2 regions of the Paenibacillus xanthanilyticus genome follow, and region 2 is predicted to be linked to the other one. Evidence: riboswitches for the same ligand, from Rfam matches in the RefSeq annotation. Region 2 holds a riboswitch; the other holds the start of a gene.

Region 1 (9,678 bases), 2.0 Mb from region 2:
CCCATCAGCACCACTTGACCGAAATCGACATGCCCGGCGAAGGGGTTGCCGATCTGTTTGCTGAACGCGCCGATCTGCTGCAGATGCTTGAGCAGCATCCAAGCGCGCACTTTGAAGTCTTGACTCGGGATGCCGCCCCAGACCGAATAGTTCAGGAAATTCTCGTCCACCGATACGGTGATGAACCCTCGGCTGGCCAGCAGCTCGCCCAGATAAGCATACCCGCCGTCGGAGAATTGCTCGGCGAGATGATTGCCGTGCACGATGAGCACGAGCGGGAATTGCCCTTCCCCCTCTGGCATCCATACCCGGCCGTTCACCGGCAGCGCCTTCTCGTCAAAGCCCCAGAACCATTCGCGGATGTCCGGCCACTTCTTGATATAGGCGGATGCATCGACCGTCTCGGTGATAAGATCCGCCCCCGACCGATATTCGGTCCGGTTGCGATCCGTCCCGCTGCCGTAGGTGAAGGTCTTTACCCGGTACGCTCCCGGCGACGCCGGATTGTCGGACGCCAACGGCAAGGGCGCCGAGCCGTCAACCCCTGCGGCAACGGCGGTTGCGCCGTCCGCGCCAGCGTCGGCCGAGTCGGCCGCCGAGTCAGCCTGATCGGCATCCCCCATTTGATTCGGTCGAATGCCTCCCTGCTGCCATAAGGTTAACGCCGCCGCAAGCACGAAGACCGTACCGAGCGTGGCAGCCTTGCCTCTCCATGCCAATCTATCGCTCGCCATCACCGCGAACAGCAGACCAGCGGCCGCCCCCGCACCGGAAGCGATGGCGCCGCACATCAGGGAGACGAACATGCCCATATCCGCGTGGTACAGAATGAACGTGACCGCGCCGCCCGTATACAGCAGGCCCGACACGAAAAGCCGAGGTACTGGCACATAGGCGAGCGTCAACACGAAAGCCGATGCGATCGAAGCCAGCGACATCGCCAGCACGCCAAGGAAAAGGGCGATGAGCATATCGGCCATCATGCCGAGCCCGGTCGTCATGCCGAAAGCCGTCACGATGAGGGCGGAGGCGTAGACGCCCCATAGTCCGAACAGGGCTCGCCTCCAAAATAACGTATCATATTGAAAAGTATGAAGCGCCCGGTTAAGCAACCACTGTCCGAATCGGCGCAGCCGGCGCGGACGAGGCTGGGACAACGGAAGCTCCTCCAGCGGAAGATTCATAAGGCCCGTCACTCCTTGGCGACAAGCGAAGTGGGATGAACGTTATCATGAGCTTGTCATCCTTACATTATAAGCGCTCGCGCCATTGCTTGGCATCTCAAAAATATGGCGGGGTTAACGAAACGCGACGAGCAGTTGGGGAATGCGCAGCTCCCGTAGTCCTTCGACGACCAATTCCGCGATCCGAATCGCCCCGGCCGTCTGAAAGTGCGTATTGTCTTCAATGCCTCCGGGAAAATGAATAAATTCTCCCGGCGCGCCACACATGAATAGCGATTTGGACGCCTCCTCGCCAAGCTCTTCGTAGAGCCGCTTGCTCTTGGCCGCCAAATCGATCAGCGGAACGCTTTCTTCCTGAGCAAGCTCCTTCACGGCGACAAGATAATCGCCATGCGTATCGGCGAGCTGGCCGCCCGGCTCGTAATACCTACGGTGTACCGAAGTGATCAAGATCGGCGTCATCCCTAGCGCCCTCGCCCGCTCGACGTAGATCCGCAAATGTTCCTTGTAAGTCGAGAAGGGCTCGGTTCGTCTCAACTCATCGTACTTCTGATCATTATGGCCGAATTGGATAAGCAGCAGATCGTTCGCCCGCGCTTCCTTGAGCAGCGTATCCAGCCGACCCTCCAGGATAAAGCTTCGGGAGCTGCGGCCCGAAGCGGCATGGTTGGCAACGGCCGCATCCCCTTTGAAATACATCGGCAGCATCTGTCCCCAGCCCGCATACGGCTCCCCTTCGGGCGGCTGATCCGCCACGGTCGAATCGCCGGCCAAATAGAGCGTGAATACCTCTTCGGACGGGGCGATCGTCAGCGCGTTAATGCGAGGGGCCAGGCCCGAGAACGCCAACCATAAGATGCCTTCTTCCACTCTAACCGCCGCGGAGACGCGCACGAATTCGCCCGCGGCCGCGCGCGCCTGGCGGAACAACATCCGACCCAAGCCGTATTTCACGGTCGTCGACGTCTCGTGGAGCGCATCGCCCATGATGAACGCTACGACGTAAGCGCCATTCGGCAGGTCGACCCGAAACACCGCTTCATGCGGGATGCAGAAATCGCGGCATAACGGTCCGCCTTCGCCCCGATCACGCGCGCTGACCCTTTCCGTACGTACGAATCCCCAGCCCACTGCCGGCGTGTAGACCGCGTTCTCGTCGATTTTAATATAACCGGACTCCGGTTCGCCGATGCCAAAATCAAAATTCAGCTGCTTCTTGCTCATGGATACCGTCCCTCCTTAATCTGTCTATCTAGACAGCATAGCGTCAGACTCGTCAATAAGAGAAGCCGATTTTCCGACCGATTGTAATCAAAATTCAGATGAATCACCGGCGTCAACCGTCGGCCGCCTCTTCGTCTCTTCCATTGAATGCCGCAAAGGGATGTTGTACGCTAGGCGAAGGCGGTCACCCGCATCGGAACGGAACACCAGTAGATGGAGGAAAGGAGCTTCGGGATGGGCAACCAGGATTATGGCAGCTACGGCTTTCGGTTCGCGGAGAAAGAGCAGCTCCCGCTGCTCGGTCTCTACGCCCTCGGCTATGAGCGCGCATGGCCAGACTACGAGTGGGACGGACGCAAACGCGTGGACGGACCGCTCTATTTGCTGCAGTATACCGTATCGGGATGGGGAGAGCTCCATATGGAGGGGCAGACGCGCAAAATCGGGCCAGGCGAAGCATTCCTCGTCGATATTCCGGGCGATCACCGTTACGCGCTGCCTAAGGAAAGCGAAGAGTGGACGTTTTATTTCATTTTGTTCCGGCAGAAGCATGCGGAAGCGCTATGGTCCAGCATCGTATCGCGCTTGGGTCACGTGGTCCGCTTCGACAAGGATAGCCCCGCCATGCGCGTGCTCATCGCGGCCTTCGCGGATGCCGCGGCCGGTCGCATTACCGACGCTTATTCTGCCTCTTCGCTGGTCTATCGGCTGCTCATGGAATTGGCCCGGCATGAACGCGACAAGCCCGCGCATGTACTGCCGCCTCCCGTACAGCAAGCCATCGCTTATATGCAAGCCAGCTACGGTTCTCCGATCAGTATCGCGCAGGTGGCGGAGGTGGCTGGCGTGTCCAAATATCATTTTATCCGGCTCTTCGCGCGCGAAACCCGTTATACGCCGCTCGACTACTTAACGCGCCTGCGCATACAGCGCGCGGCCGAGCTGCTGCAGAGCACCGATTGGGTGCTCGATCGCATCGCGCGGGAATGCGGCTTCGCCTCGGGCAGCTATTTCAGCAAAGTATTTCGCCAATGGGTCGGCTGCACGCCCGGCGAATACCGGCTGGGGCGCGACGTGCTTGCCGCCAGGCAGCTGACGTTCGATTGAGCAATATTTTACATAATGGCGCAATTCATTAGGATGGATGAATGACTAGCTATCGATTACGCTTACAACAGAAGCGCAATATTATCGATAGAAGGAGCTGTTTGCTAGCATGAATCATCATCGTATCGCTCAGACGCCCCCAATGGGTTGGAACAGCTGGGACTGCTACGGCGCCGCCGTCCGGGAGGAAGAAATCCGAGCCAACGCCGACTATATGGCCCGTTACCTCAAGCCGCATGGCTGGGAATACATCGTCGTCGATATCCAATGGTCCGAGCCCGGCGCCGTCTCTTCCGCCTATCGGCCGTTCGTGCCGCTCGAGATGGATGAATATTCCAGATTGATTCCCGCCGCGAACCGATTCCCCTCCGCCGCCGGCGGCAAAGGCTTCAAGCCGCTCGCCGATTATGTCCATGGACTTGGCCTGAAGTTCGGCATTCATATTATGCGGGGCATTCCGCGCCAAGCGGTCCATGCGAATACGCCGATTCTCGGCTCGGAGGAAGGCGCTCGCGATATCGCCCACCCCAATTCCATCTGTCCGTGGAATACGGACATGTACGGTCTCGACCCGGCCAAAGCCGGCGCCCAAGCCTATTACGATTCGTTATTCCAGCTGTATGCCGAATGGGAAGTCGATTTCGTCAAGGTAGACGACATTGCGGCTTCTCGCCTGTACGGCATTCATGCCGAGGAGATCGCGATGATCCGCCGGGCGATCGACCGCTGCGGACGGGAGATGGTGCTCAGCCTCTCGCCGGGTCCGGCGCCGCTCGAATACGCCGACCATTTGGCGGCGAACGCCAACATGTGGCGGATGACGGACGACTTCTGGGACATCTGGCCGCTGTTGTACAACATGTTCGAGCGCTGCGAGAAGTGGGCGCCACATGTCAAGGAAGGCTGCTGGCCGGATTGCGACATGCTGCCGCTCGGCCATCTCGGCATCCGCTCCGTCGACGGGGGAGGGGCCGACCGCTGGACGCGGTTCACGAAGGACGAGCAGGTGACGATGATGTCGCTGTGGGCGATCTTCCGCTCCCCGCTCATGATGGGCGGCGAGATGCGCGACAACGACGAGTGGACGCTGGGTCTGTTGACGAACGACGAGGTGCTGCACCTGCACCGCAGCAGTCGAGGCGCCAGACAAGCTGCGCGCGAGCAGGACCGGATCGTATGGAGCGCGTTCGACGAGCAGGGCAACGCCTACGCCGCGCTGTTCAATGCGACCGACGAGCCCTCGCTCGTCACCGCCAGCTTCGGGCAGCTGGGCATCGACGGTCCGCGCCGCGTCCGTGACCTATGGGCGCGCCAGGATGAAGACATCGCAGAAGATGAGATCGCGTTCACGATTCCTGCGCATGGCGCCAAGCTGGTACGGCTCACCCCGCTATAACATGGAAAGGAAGGAAGCCCCTTCGGCAGCCGGCGGCGATCGGCTTGTCAAAGGGGCTTCTTTTCATGATGAGGGTTGGTTTCCGTTTTGAATATGGGCGCAGAACAACCGGACAATCTCGGGATCATACAGTGTGCCTTGGCAGCGGATTAATTCATCCAGCGCTTCATCCACGGTCTTGACGAGCTGGTAACTCCGGTTGCCCGTCATCGCGTCGAAGCTATCGATCACCCGAATGATGCGGACTTGCGCCGGGAGTTCCAACGTTCGCGAATTGTATGGGTAGCCCGTGCCGTCCGTATTCTCGTGATGCATCGTGATGATGTCGGACATTACGATATTGCTCGCCACGAGCTCGCGCACGAACTCCATCCCGTACAGCGGATGTTTACGAATTTCGTGCCATTCCTCGTCCGTCAGCCGTGATTTCTTGTTCAGGATGTCGCTTGGAATCTTAAGCTTGCCGATATCGTGCAGCAGCGCGGAATGGAAAAACCGTTCGCGATCCGTGCGCCGCATGTTCAGATGACCTGCAAACCAATCACAATATTCCGCCACCCGCATCGAATGTGCGTAAGTTCCGATGTCGTGTTGTTCCAGCCGGGCCAGCAATGTTAAGATTTCCGGGTCAACGACTTCCATCGACATCCGCAGTCTGCTCATCGCTCGCCCTCCGTTTCAACTATGCCTACGTTCATTGTGCTTGCTCCCCGTTAATAGCGTAACAAAAAAAACCGACGCAGTCGCCACTGGTCGGTTGCACTACTCGCTCCCAATCTCCCAAGTGCCCAGGTAAAGAAGATTGATCATCGCATCCATGTCCGTTTTTAGTTGTTGTCTACATGTTCGACATAGCCGGCTCGATTCCTCCAAGGTTAAACCAATATTTTTTATTGCATTAAATGGAATTAATGGAATTAAATTATTTCACACCCACAGAAAAATGAAGCCCCGTACGTCGTCATCGCTTCGTACGGGGCTTCCACGTTATAGAAGTGCGTTAAAATTGCACGCCCGCTGTCTCGGCCAGCTTGCGCTCTTCCTGCGTCGCCGTCAGCTGCTCATCATGCCACCAATGGAACCCGTCCTGTTCCAAGAGGCGGTCGGCCGCTTCCGGACCGTTCGAGCCTGCCGCATAGGTATGCAGCGGAAGTTCATTACGCTCGAACGCGTTCAAGATCGGCTGCACCCACTGCCAAGCCAGCTCCACTTCGTCCCAATGGGCGAAGAAGGTGGAATCGCCGCGCATCATATCCGCAATCAGCGTCTCGTAGGCTTCCGGCACATCCTTCTCGTCCACAGCCGTGTGAATTTGGACCGGTTCGATTTTGCCGTTGAGCGGATTCTTCATATTGAGTTGGAACGTTACGCCCGCTTCCGGCCCGATATCGATCGTCAGCAGATTCGGCGCGGTCGTCTCGTTCGTGCGGGAGAATTTGTCCGCCGGGTCCTTGAATTCGATGACGATCCGAGTCGACTTCCCTGCCAGCCGCTTGCCGGTACGAATATAGAACGGCACTTCGCTCCAGAAATAATCGTCGATCCACAATCTTGCCGCGATGTACGTGTCGGTGGTCGAGGCTGGGTTCACCCCAGGCTCCTCCGTATACCCCGCGACCTGCTTCCCGCCGATCTGACCGGCCGTATACTGCCCGCGCACGACACTCGTCTCGACGCCCTCATGTTGAAGCGGGCGCAGCGCCTCCATCACTTTGCGTTTCTTGAAGCCGACTTCCTCGGCTGTGCTGTGCTTCGGCAGCTGCATCGCCAGCATCATGAGCATTTGAAGCATGTGGTTCTGGAACATATCGCGGACCGCGCCGGAATGATCGTAATATTCCGCCCGGGTCTCTACGCCGACCGTCTCGGCCGCCGTGATCTGCACGTTGGCCACGTAACGGTTGCGCCACAGCGCTTGAAGCACAGGGTTGGAGTATTCGAGCACCTCCAGATTCTGCACCATCGGCTTGCCGAGATAGTGGTCGATGCGGAAAATCTCTTTCTCCTCGAATGCCTGCGCCAAGCTTGCGTTGAGGATGCGCGCGGATTCGAGGTCATGGCCGAACGGCTTCTCGATGACGAGCCGCTTCCAGCCGGATACGCGGCTTAAGCCGCTCTCCTGCAAATTCGCCACGATCGTGCCGAACAGCTCCGGCGCGACGGACATGTAGAATACCCGGTTCTCTGGCAGCACGAACCGCTGCTCGCGTTCCTCGATGCGCGAAGCCAGCTTCGCGTAATCGGACAGCTCGTTCACGTTCAGCTCGCTGTAGCCGATGTGCTCCAAGAAGTCGCGGACCGCGGACTCATCCGCTGCGGGTCTTCTCGAGAAGGCACGCAGCGATTGGGCGACCTGGCTGCGGAATTCGTCTTCACTCAGCTTGCGCCGGCCAAGACCGATAAGTTGAAAGGACTCCGGCAATTTCCGGTCCAGATATAAATTGTAAATCGCGGGGAATATTTTGCGTTTCGCCAAATCGCCAGTGGCGCCGAATAGTACAAACGTCATTGCATCCATAGTCGTTTCCCTCCGAGCGGCTTCTCATCGCCGTTGTTTCTCTCTATGCTACTCAGAATACCACCGCATACCGGAAGCTTCATGAAGAGTTGATGAAGGCATTATGAAGGGTTTATGAAGATGTCACAATTCCGACACAATTGATAACAAGGCGTTCAACGGCCTTAAATACGCGAAAACAGGCACAATTCCGGATGGAATCATGCCTGTTCGGATTAATGCGCTCGTGCGTGCGCTTGTGAACCCTATCCAAAAATTTAATACCCATCCGTTCCGCGCGCATTGTCCTTCGCATATTGCGATGCCTGCGTTTCGTCCGCCGAGCCGCTGCCGGCTTGCGCGTCCGCATGCTTGAGACCTTCCGCGACGCGGCGGCCGTAATCGGCATCCGCCTGCGTGAAATAGCCGATCATTCGCTCCCGGATATCCGGCTTGCATACCTTGAGCGCGCCGACGAGATTCTCGATCAACTCGTCGCGCTCCCAATCTTCGAACGCCCGGTACGTGTCTCCTGCCTGCCCGAAGTCGTTCGTTCGCTCGATGCGCTGGCGAACCAGGTTCGCGTTATAATGAGGCTCGTGGTCCTTGCCGGCCTTCGGCGCTTCCTTCAGTCCGCCCAGGGAGGAAGGCTCGTAGTTGACATGCGGGTTTTGGCCTGGCGCCAAGTCCACCTTGTATTCCATCTGCCCGTCGCGCTGGTTGGTGGCAACATGCGTCTTCGGCGCGTTGATCGGCAGCTGGAGATAGTTCGCCCCGACGCGGTAGCGCTGCGTATCCGAATACGAGAGCGTGCGGCCCTGAAGCATTTTGTCATCGGAGAAATCCAACCCGTCGACGAGGACGCCCGTACCGAACGCGGACTGCTCTACCTCGTTGAAGTAGTTCTGCGGGTTGCGGTTCAGCGTCATTTTGCCCACTTTCAGGAAAGGGAATTTCTCGGGCGGCCACAGCTTCGTCGGATCAAGCGGATCGAAGTCCAATTCCGGATGCTCGTCGTCGCTCATGATTTGCACGCACAGCTCCCACTCCGGATAATCGCCGCGTTCGATCGCATCGTATAGATCCTGGGTCGCGTGCTCGGTATGCGTCGCCTGAATTTTCTCGGCGTCCTTCTGCAGCAAGTTTTTGATCCCCTGCTTCAGCGGTTCCCAATGGTATTTGACCAGCACGCCGACGCCCTCGCGGTTCACCCACTTGTAGGTATTGACCCCGGAGCCCTGCATCTGGCGGTAATTCGCCGGAATGCCCCAAGGCGAGAACAAGAACGTCACCATATGCGTCGCTTCCGGCGACAAGGAGAGGAAGTCGAACATCCGCTCGGGATCGTTCAAATTGTTGACGGGGTCCGGCTTGAAGGAATGAACCATGTCCGGGAATTTCAGCGGATCGCGGATGAAAAATATTTTCAGATTGTTGCCGACCAGATCCCAGTTGCCGTCCTCGGTATAAAATTTCACCGCGAAGCCGCGCGGATCGCGCAGCGTCTCCGGGGAATGGCCGCCGTGCACAACGGTCGAGAACCGCACGAACACCGGCGTCTGCTTGCCCGCTTCCTGGAACAGCTTGGCGCGCGTGTATTTGGCGATCGGCTCGTCGCCGACCTTCCCGTACGCCTCGAATACGCCGTGCGCGCCAGCGCCTCGAGCGTGCACGACGCGCTCCGGAATGCGCTCGCGGTCGAAGTGGGTGATTTTCTCGATAAACTGGTAATTTTCCAGCGTCGTCGGGCCCCGGCTGCCGACCGTGCGAACATTCTGATTGTCGCTGACCGGATGCCCCTGGCGCGTCGTTAACGTCTGATTGTTGTCGCTGCTCATGGATCTGCTCACCTTCACTGTCTGTGGATTAGATAACCGTACGTTAGGATGACCCAACTTTGGAACTCATATCCAGACGAAGCGGAGTGTCCCCGAAGAACGCGCGATATAAATGGAACGCGGGCAACCGAACAATAGCTTTGCGGTAGTAGAAAGCTGGTCCGCGACTGAGGGGAAGCATTGCCCGGCAAGCTGAACGTTTGCTGAATCCACTAGACCTGTTGTGCGCCAACCACTTAGAATGATGGAACCGAACTCGTCTTCAATCGAAGAACTGGAGGAATCGATACATGCATCCCGACAAACGCATTCGTATTCTGATTGCCGACGACGAACCGAATATATTGCAGTTTCTCGAGTTGGGCCTCCTAGGCGAAGGCTACGATGTCCATACCGCGCAGGACGGCGAAGAAGCGCTGCAGGCCGCCCGCG
Region 2 (9,678 bases):
TCGTCGGTGGCATCCTCCTTGCCGAAGCGGATGTTCTCCGCGATCGTGCCGGTGAAGAGCAGCGCCTTCTGCGGCACGAGGCCGATCGCATCGCGCAGCTGCTCCTGCGAGGCGTGGCGCACGTCCTGGCCTCCAATCCGCACGGCGCCTTCGGAGGCGTCGTAGAAGCGCGGGATCAGATGGATGAGCGTGGACTTGCCGGAGCCGGTGCCGCCGATGATCGCCGTGATCTTGCCCGGCTCGGCCGTGAACGAGATGCCCGAGAGCGCCGGCACTTCGGCGCCGGGGTAGTAGAAGGTCACGTTGTCGAACGCGACCGAGCCGGCCCGCGCGGACAAGGACTGCGGCGCGTCCGCGTCCTGAATCGCCGGCTGCATGTCGAGCACCTCTTGGATGCGTACGGCGGAGGCCGATGCCCGCGGGACCATGACGAACATCATCGAGGCGAAGATGAGCGCGAACATGATCTGCCATGCATATTGAATGAAGGCGATCAGGTCGCCGACGGCGATGCCCTCTGCCTCGATGCGCTTGCCTCCGTACCAGATGATCGCGATGCTGGCGAGGTTCATGACGAGCATCATGATCGGCATCAGGCCGGCCATCAGCCGGTTGACCGCGATGGCGGTCTGCGTCAAATCCTCGTTCGCCGCGTTGAACCGCGCTTGTTCGTGACGGGTGCGGTTGAAGGAACGAATGACGCGGATACCGGTCAGGTTCTCGCGGAGGACCAGGTTCAGCTTGTCGATCTTCGTCTGCATCGACTTGAACAGCGGGATGCTGCGCATGACGACGACGAGGATGATGATCGCCAGCACCGGCACGACGCCGATGATGACGAAGGATAGCTTCACGTCCTTGGACATCGCCATGATGATGCCGCCGATGCACATGAGCGGGGCCATGACCATGACGCGCATCAGCATCGTCAGCACCATCTGCACTTGCGTAATATCGTTCGTCGTCCGCGTGATGAGCGAGGCGGTGCCGATTTTGTCGAATTCGTTCAGCGAGAATTGCTCGACGTGCGCGAATACCCGGCTGCGCAGATCGCGGCCGAACGCGCCGGCGGACTTGGCCGACAGGTAGCTGGCGCCGACCGCGCAGACGCCGCCCAGCGCGGCGATCAGGAGCATGAGCGCGCCGATTCGCCAGATGTAGCCCGTATCGCCGGTCACGACGCCGCGGTCGACGATGTCGGCCATCAGCGTCGGGAGATACAGGTCGGACAAGGTTTGGAGAAACACGAGGACGAGCGTGAAAATAACGGCCGTGCGGTACGGCTTCATAAAACGGAATAGCTTCAACATGGCGCTGGATTCACCTTCATTCGGATGGTTTGGGATCTGGGGCGCCGCTTTCGCAGGAGGGAGCGTCCGTCTCTGCCGCGGCTTGCGCGCTGTAATACTGAAAGACGTCTTCGAGCAAATCGACAAGCTGCCGCGCGCGATCATGACCGAGGTGCTGCAGGAGCCCCTCGAGTCCGCGGCGCATCGCTTGATGGGCGAGCTCGGTTACGCGCTCGCCCTCGCCGGTCAGCGTAATGCGGACCGCCCGGCGGTCGGTCGGGTCGGCGGTGCGCGCCAATGCCCCGCGCGCCACGAGCAAATTGACCATCTGCGTCACCGAAGGCGTGGCGATTCGCATATGCTGGCTGATCTCGGATGGCTTCAGTCCATTCGGGTTATCCTGCTGGCTGCGCCGGACGCAGAACAGCAGCATCGTCTCTCCGGGCGTGTAGCCCTCGATGGCGTGCTGGCCGCGCCAGTTGATGTGGCGGAGCTGTCGGAAGGCCCGAATCAGGGCAAGGGCGTCGGCGTCGTTCTCGGTGTACATGGACATCGTTCCTTTGCGTGGACTGCAGGTGAACGCCTAACTTGTGTCCGGCGGCGTTCGTCTGCTGTCGGCGTGTTATTTACTTAGGTAACCTAATTGTATATCTCTAAAATGATTCGCGTCAATCGGTCCTGGGACGGACGTACGGCGTATTTGAATACGCCTTATGCCGGAGTGAGAGCTGACTTTTCCTGCGTTCGCGGAACTCCCTATTTATAATCTCCCGGAAAATTGTGTATTATAGTAGGATAGAAATTTACGCCGGAAGGATTGGTCGAAGTGGAGAACAAGACATCATCTTCGAATTTTATCAAGAACATCGTCGAAGCCGACTTGAAGTCCGGCAAGGTAAGCGAGATCGTGACCCGTTTCCCGCCGGAGCCGAACGGCTACCTGCATATCGGGCATGCCAAATCCATCTGTCTGAACTTCGAGCTCGCCGATGAATATAAGGGCCGGACGAACCTGCGGTTCGACGACACGAACCCGGTCAAGGAAGATACCGAATACGTGAACGCGATCCAGGAGGACGTGCGCTGGCTCGGCTTCGAATGGGATGAGCTTCGGTTCGCCTCCGATTATTTCGAGGAAATGTACGAGCGCGCGGTACTGCTGATCAAAAAAGGCAAAGCGTACGTATGCGATTTGTCGGCGGAGCAAATCCGCGAAACGCGCGGCACGCTGACCGAGCCGGGCAAGAACAGCCCATTCCGCGACCGTTCCGTCGAGGAGAATCTCGACCTGTTCGCCCGCATGCGGGCGGGCGAGTTCAAAGACGGCGAGCGCGTCCTTCGCGCGAAGATCGACATGGCGTCGCCGAACATCAACCTTCGCGATCCCGTGTTGTACCGGATCGCGCACGCCCATCATCACCGCACGGGCGACGCGTGGTGCATCTATCCGATGTACGACTACGCGCATCCGCTCGGCGACGCGATCGAAGGCGTGACGCATTCGATCTGTACGCTCGAATTCGAGGATCATCGTCCGCTGTACGACTGGGCGATTCAAGAGTGCGAGATGGAATCGACGCCGCATCAATACGAATTCGCGCGGCTGAACGTGACGAACACGATTATGAGCAAGCGGTATCTGAAATCGCTCGTTGACGAGGGCGTCGTGGACGGCTGGGACGATCCGCGGATGCCGACGGTCAGCGGTCTGCGCCGCAAGGGCTTCACGGCGGAGGCGATCCGCGCGTTCTGCCGCGAGATCGGCGTGGCGCGGGCGTACAGCGTCGTAGACGAGCGGATGCTGGAGCATTTCATCCGCGAAGACCTGAAGCTGAAGGCCTTGCGCACGATGGCGGTGCTGCAGCCGCTGAAGGTGGTCATCACGAACTATCCGGAGGGCCAAGTCGAGATGCTCGAGGCCGAGAACAACGCCGAGAACGAAGAGATGGGCACGCGCCAAATCCCGTTCTCCCGCGAAATCTACATCGAGCGCGACGACTTCATGGAGAACCCGCCGGCGAAATATTTCCGTCTGTTCCCGGGCAACGAGGTGCGCCTGAAGCATGCGTATTTCATCACGTGCCAAGAAGTGATCAAGGACGCGGACGGCAATGTGACGGAGCTGCGCTGCACCTATGATCCGGAGACGAAGAGCGGATCGGGCTTCACGGGCCGCAAGGTCAAAGGGACGATCCACTGGGTGGAGGCGTCGCAGGCGATTAAGGCGGAGTTCCGCCTGTTCGAGCCGCTGCTGGTCGACGGCGATAACGACGACCGTCCATTCCTGGAGCGCCTGAACCCGAACTCGCTCGAGGTGCTGGAAGGCTTCGTCGAGCCGAACATGAAGGACGCGCAAGGCCAGGACAAATTCCAGTTCTTCCGCCACGGCTACTTCAACGTCGATCCGAAGCTGTCGGGCGAAGGCGGCATCGTCTTCAATCGCATCGTGTCGCTGAAGAGCTCGTTCGATCCGGCGAAAGGCTAACGACAACGAAAAGGTACGGCCAGTCGGCCGTACCTTTTTTCGCTAGCGGAACGCGCTTGGTGAGCGTCCGGCTTGTATCGGGCTCAAACGGGCTCGCCATCATCCGGGACATCGGCATCCTCCGCGGCCTCAACGTCGGCTGCGGCGAAGACCTGCTCGACCTTCGCGATCGCCACGTCCAGATCCTCGCGGCTGATCGTCAGCGGCGGGGCGAAGCGGATCGTATGCTCGTGCGTCTCTTTGCACAGCAGACCGAGCGCCATGAGCCGCTCGCAATACGGGCGGGCCGGCACGCGCAGCTCCAGGCCGATGAACAAGCCGCGACCGCGCGCCTGCGCGATGTCCGGGTGTACGATGGCTCCGAGCCGCTCGCGCATATAGGCGCCGAGCGACTGCGACCGCTCCGCCAGGCGTTCCTCTTCCGTGACGGCCAGCGCGGCGAGCGCCACCGCGCAGGCGAGCGGATTGCCGCCGAAGGTGGAGCCGTGCGAGCCGGGCTCGAACAGCCCGAGCGTCTCGGGGCCGCCGACGACGGCAGAGACGGGAAGCACGCCGCCGCCGAGCGCCTTGCCCAGGACGATCAGGTCGGGCTCGACGTCTTCGTGGTCGCACGCGAACCGGCGGCCGGTACGGCCGAAGCCGGTCTGGATCTCGTCGGCGATCAGGAGCGCGCGCCCTCGCGTACAGATGTCGCGCACCGCGCGCAGATAGCCGTCCGGCGGAATGACGATGCCGGACTCGCCCTGGATCGGCTCGATCAGCACGGCGGCCGTATTCGGACCGATGGCGCGTTCGATCGCTTCGGCGTCCCCGTAAGGGACGAGTTTGAACCCTGGCGTGAACGGCCCGAAATGCGCTTGGTATTCGGGGGTTGAGGAGAAGGACGTGACCGTAATCGTCCGCCCGTGGAAATTGCCGTCGCAGACGATGATTTCCGCTTCGCCGTCCGGTACGCCTTTTACTCGGTAGGCCCAGCGGCGAGCGGCTTTCAGCGAGGTCTCCACCGCCTCCGCGCCGCTGTTCATGATAAGCGCCAGCGGCTTGCCGGTGTAGGCGGCCAGCCGCTCGCACAAGGCGGCTAGCGGTTCGCTATGGAAGGCGCGCGAAGTTAACGTGACGAGGTCGGCCTGCGCCTTCAGCGCGGCGATGATGCGCGGATGCCGGTGGCCGGCATTCAAGGCCGAGTAGGCGCTGAGCATGTCGAGATACCGGTTGCCCTCCGGATCGGTCACCCAGGCGCCTTCGGCCTCGGCGATTACGACGGGCAGCGGATGGTAGTTGCGCGCGCTGTATCGCTCCGTCCGCGCGATGGTATGGCTGGAGCGGCTCGTCGCGCTGCGAGACGCGTCGGAATGAGAAGCATGTTCTTCGGACATGGGCAACTCCCCCTTTCCATGTATGCATATGCGAAGGCGGGAGGGATGCATGAATCGGCAGGAAGGGGTTTGATGCGAAAATGAAGGAGAAATACCGCTTTGGCGGAAGCGGGCTCATCCTCGCGGGCGGCCTAAGCTCGCGGATGGGAACGGATAAAGCAGCGCTCTTGATTGGTGACAAACCGCTGCTCGTCCGACTGGCGGAAGGCATGGCGCGTGAAGGATGCGGCCCGATCGCGATATCCGTCGCGGACGAAAAACGCGAGGCGCTCTATCGAGGCCTGCTGCAAGATAGCCCGGTCGCGCGGCGGGTGCAATACGTTCGGGACGTCTATCCGGGGAACGGTCCGCTCGCCGGTCTGCATGCCGGGCTATCCAGCCTGCCGTCCGGTTATGTCTTCGTGATGGCCTGTGATATGCCTGTGCTGTCCGTGCCGCTTCTGCGCCGGATGGAAGCGGCCGTCGCCGCTCGGGGGAAGCGCGGCGACGCGGGGCCGGATGTCGTCACCGCGCCTCGGCAGCCTTTCCACGCGCTCTATCATACGCGCACCGCGCCGCGAATCGAACGGGCGCTGGCGGCCGGTGATCTTCGCGTGATGAAGCTGCTCGGCGAGCTCGATGCATACGAAGTGGATATCTCGCCCGAAGAAACGGCGGCTTTCCTGAATTTGAACACGCCCGAGGCGTACGGTGACTATCTGAAGCGGTATGCTGACGGCGTATAGCCGTGACAGAATTACCAATTATTACATGTCCTCCATAGCAGGTCGGCGTGTAGACATCGCAGAAAGCTCGTGATATAAAAGAATCAGGACTATATACCTAAAGTAACCTAACCGCATACCGAATATGAGAAAAGCAAACTGCGTGAAAACGCACGACGCAAAGCTAGAGGGGCTAATGGTCGAACGATGAACCGATGCCAGCCAGCTGCCGCTTTAAGGCTTGACGCGAAACCTTGAAGCCCAGGGGTTTCCTGTACTTCGCGCCAATCGTCTTAATCGGGAGCTGATTCTTTTGTCCACCTCGCTGTTTTTCCCCGTTCTCAATCAGTTGCTTCCCTTCCTGCTTATCTTTTGCTTGGCGGTCGAGATCGTCGCCCGCAATCCGGGCAATCGTCTTCATTGGGTCACTTCCGCCTTATTCTTTTTCCTGGGATTTGTATTCCTGGGCGACTTTCTGTTCGCCGCGCTGCCGCACGAGGCGGCCTACGAAGCGCTTCGGTTCATGAAGTTCCCGGCCGTCTTTCTGACAATGACCGCGGCGCTGTATTTCTTTGTCATGGTCAGCAAGCTCGGCATTCGGAAGCTCTGGATGCACGTCATCTGCCTGTTCCCGGCGATAGGGCTTGTGCCGCTTGTGTCCGACCCGGATGCGGTTGCGATGGAGCAGCGGGCGGTCGGGCGTGTCGAGCAGTTCAGCGGCTCGTTCATTGCCCTCGAGGTGGTGCTCGTCTGTTATTGTTTGCTTGGCGCGTACATCCTGCTCGCGCGGGCGGGCAGGCGAACGGCGGGGAAGAGATGGATGCAGAAGGAGAGCCAGCGCATTCGGATTATTCTCGCGGGGTGCCTGCTTGTCGGCCTGCTGCTGGGCGGGGGGCTGCTGATCGTCGCCGCGTTCGAGCAGGGCGGGCAGCGCGTCTTTGATTTCGTCTCCTCGTATGGCGTGCTGGTCTGGGTGTTCGCGATCCGGCAGTCGATGATGAAATACGATCTGCTCTCCTTCGCCGGCAAACGGTATGAGCTGGTGTTCGAGCTGTCGCCGAACGGCACCGTCGTCCTCGACGAGAAGGGGGGCGTCGTCGAAGCTAACAGCGCGTTCCGCAAGCTTGCCGGCGTGAAGGACGACGAGTTGATCGAGGGGCTGTGCCTGTCGCAGCTGTTCGGCGTGAACCAGGCGTTCTTGGCGGCTTACCGGCAATCGTTCCAAACACAGACGCCGCTTGCGATGGAGCTGGAAATCGTCAATAAAGCCGGACGCGTCATGGATGTCGAGTTAATCGGCGAATTTATGGAGACGGAAGAGGAGCAGCTCGCTTTCTTCATCGTCATTGATATGACCGAACGGAAGAATGCCGAGCGGATGCTGGCCAGACTGGCTTACGAGGATACGCTAACCGGACTGGGCAACAGCCGTAAATTCTATGCCGCGATCGAGGAAGAGCTGACGCGCGCGTTAGCGGGAGAGAACCGCCTGGCGCTGCTGCTGATCGACTTGGACCAATTCAAGTGGATTAACGATACGCTCGGTCACAGCGCGGGGGATCGGCTGCTCAAGCAAGTCGCCGATCGGCTGCGCGAATCGCTTCCCGCGGGCGCAAGCGCCTACCGGCTGGGAGGCGACGAATTCGCGATTCTGCTTCCCGTGCGGGAGGAGGATGCCGAAGCCGCGGACTATGCGGGCGGACTGCTCCGGATGCTCGTGGAGCCGATGCAGCTGCGCGGCAGCTTCTATAGCGTATCGGCCAGCGTCGGCATCGTCATCGCGCCGGAGGACGGCCAGGAGGTCGAAATGCTTATCCGTCAAGCGGATACGGCGATGTACGAGGCCAAACAAGGCGGCCGCAACCGGTACCATCGCTGCACGCCCGAGCTTAACATCAAGGCCCAGAAACAGATGAAGCTGATTCAGGGCCTGTCCACGGCGCTAGAGCTGAGGCAGTTCGAGCTGCACTATCAGCCCCAGGTGGATGCCCGCACGGGGGAGACTGCGAGCTTGGAGGCGCTGCTTAGCTGGTGTTCGCCGGAGCTGGGCCGTGTGGCGCCGGCCAAGTTCCTCCCGCTCGCCGAGGAGAGCGGGGCGATTATTCCGATCGGCAGCTGGGTGCTGGAGGAGGTCGTGAAGCAAATCCGCGTCTGGCTGGATAAGCAGTGCGCCCGCCCGGGCATGACGGTAACGGTCAATATCTCGGCGCAGCAGCTGCGGGAGGCGGGGTTCGCGCAGCGGATCGAGGCGCTGTTGGCGCGTTACGAAGTGCCGCCGGGAACGCTTCGGCTGGAGATTACCGAAAGCACGATGATTACCGATATGGCACGGACCCGGCAGGTATGCCAGGCGTTGATGGGGCTTGGCATAACGCTCGGCATCGACGACGTGGGCTCCGGCTACTCTTCGCTCAGCATGCTGAACCGGTTCCCGTACCGCTACATTAAACTGCACCATTCGCTCGTGCGCGGTATCGCCCAATCCAGGGAGGATTACGTCATCGTCCGCATGCTGGTCGAGATGGCGATGCAGCTGGGCAAGGAGGTCATCGCCGAAGGCGTCGAGTCGGAGGAACAGCTCGAGCTGCTGCGTGATCTCGGCTGCCGGGAGCTGCAGGGCTACCATATCGGCATGCCGATGAATGCCCTGGAGATCGCCTATCATCTGAAGGCGGGCGGCGCAAAGACCGCGCCGCCCGCGATCTCATAAGAAGAAGCGCTTGGACAGTCCCTGGGAGGGGCTGCTCAAGCGCTTCTTTGGCTTATATGGATCAAGCAACTATGGCGAACTTGGTTCGGGCTGCGGGGCCACAGCCGGAGCCGGAGTCGGAGCCGGAGCCGAATAGCCCGGCGCCGTGGAGATGGAGCTCGTGTCGGCCGTGGTGCCCCACCAATCCACGGCATCCAGCCATTCGAACGGTTCGATCGCGTCGAATGCTTCCATAGGCGCGCCCCTCCCTTAAGATGCGATGCTGGCCGAGGAGCTGGCACGGGCTTTGCCGCCATTGTCCAGGAACGACCGCTTCCACGAACCTTGAATGATGAAGATGAGGACCACGCAAGCCAGCGCCACGCCGCTGACGATCAGGAAGCCCGGTCCGTAAGAGCCGGTGGACTGCTTAAGCGAACCCAGTATTTTCGGCAGGAAGTAACCGCCCAGGCCGCCTGCCGCGCCGACGATGCCCGTCACGATGCCGATCTCGTTCTGGAACCGCTGCGGAACGAGCTGGAAGACGGAGCCGTTGCCCATGCCGAGCGCCATCATGCCGGCGAACAGCAGCGCGGTGACGATGCCGAGGCTAGGCAGGGTAGAGATGCAAGCGAGCATGAGTCCCGCGAAGCCGTACAGCAGCAGCAGCATCCGGATGCCGCCGAGCTTGTCGGCCAGCCAGCCGCCCACGGGACGGAACAAGCTGCCCGCGATGACGCAGATCGTCGTGAAGTCGGCCGCGCGGACCGGGTCAAGGCCGTACTGCGTGTTGAAGAAAATGGTCAGATAGTTCGACAGGCCGACGAAACCGCCGAAGGTGACGCTGTACAAAATGCAGAACATCCACGTATCGCGCTGTTTCAATACGGCGCCGTAATCCGAAAGCTTGCGCGGCGCGGGTTGGTTCGGGCTGTCCTTGGCGAGCAGCGAGAAGACGATGAACACGATGGCGATCGGGATGAGAGCAAGGCCGAAGACGACTTCCCAGCTGCCGTAATGCTGGGCGATGCGGTTGGCGAACAGCGTCGTGAAGACGGTGCCGCTGTTGCCTGCGCCTGCGATGCCCATGGCGAGACCTTGATATTGCGGCGGGTACCAGCGGCTGGCGAGCGGC

Evidence for each region. A riboswitch is a leader RNA that binds a small molecule or an ion and turns the genes downstream of it on or off. The one in region 2 is predicted to bind cyclic di-GMP.
Region 1: linked by a shared signal. The riboswitch ahead of ACFSKT_RS19400 (HD-GYP domain-containing protein) and the one ahead of ACFSKT_RS28630 (putative bifunctional diguanylate cyclase/phosphodiesterase) in region 2 are both predicted to bind cyclic di-GMP.

The regions. Positions count from the first base shown of each region.
Region 1 is NZ_JBHUHA010000002.1:500,372-510,049, forward strand. It holds gene ACFSKT_RS19380 (alpha/beta hydrolase) at 1-1,184, opposite strand, end outside; gene ACFSKT_RS19385 (rhamnogalacturonan acetylesterase) at 1,299-2,408, opposite strand; gene ACFSKT_RS19390 (AraC family transcriptional regulator) at 2,643-3,515, shown strand; gene ACFSKT_RS19395 (glycoside hydrolase family 27 protein) at 3,625-4,911, shown strand; gene ACFSKT_RS19400 (HD-GYP domain-containing protein) at 4,975-5,574, opposite strand; cyclic di-GMP riboswitch class II at 5,654-5,736, opposite strand; gene zwf (glucose-6-phosphate dehydrogenase) at 5,912-7,429, opposite strand; gene ACFSKT_RS19410 (catalase) at 7,687-9,246, opposite strand; gene ACFSKT_RS19415 (response regulator transcription factor) at 9,537-9,678, shown strand, end outside.
Region 2 is NZ_JBHUHA010000002.1:2,519,616-2,529,293, reverse strand. It holds gene ACFSKT_RS28655 (ABC transporter ATP-binding protein) at 1-1,310, opposite strand, end outside; gene ACFSKT_RS28650 (MarR family winged helix-turn-helix transcriptional regulator) at 1,327-1,836, opposite strand; gene ACFSKT_RS28645 (glutamine--tRNA ligase/YqeY domain fusion protein) at 2,116-3,774, shown strand; gene rocD (ornithine--oxo-acid transaminase) at 3,858-5,150, opposite strand; gene mobA (molybdenum cofactor guanylyltransferase) at 5,231-5,875, shown strand; cyclic di-GMP riboswitch class I at 5,998-6,088, shown strand; gene ACFSKT_RS28630 (putative bifunctional diguanylate cyclase/phosphodiesterase) at 6,168-8,564, shown strand; gene ACFSKT_RS28625 (nitrate/nitrite transporter) at 8,814-9,678, opposite strand, start outside.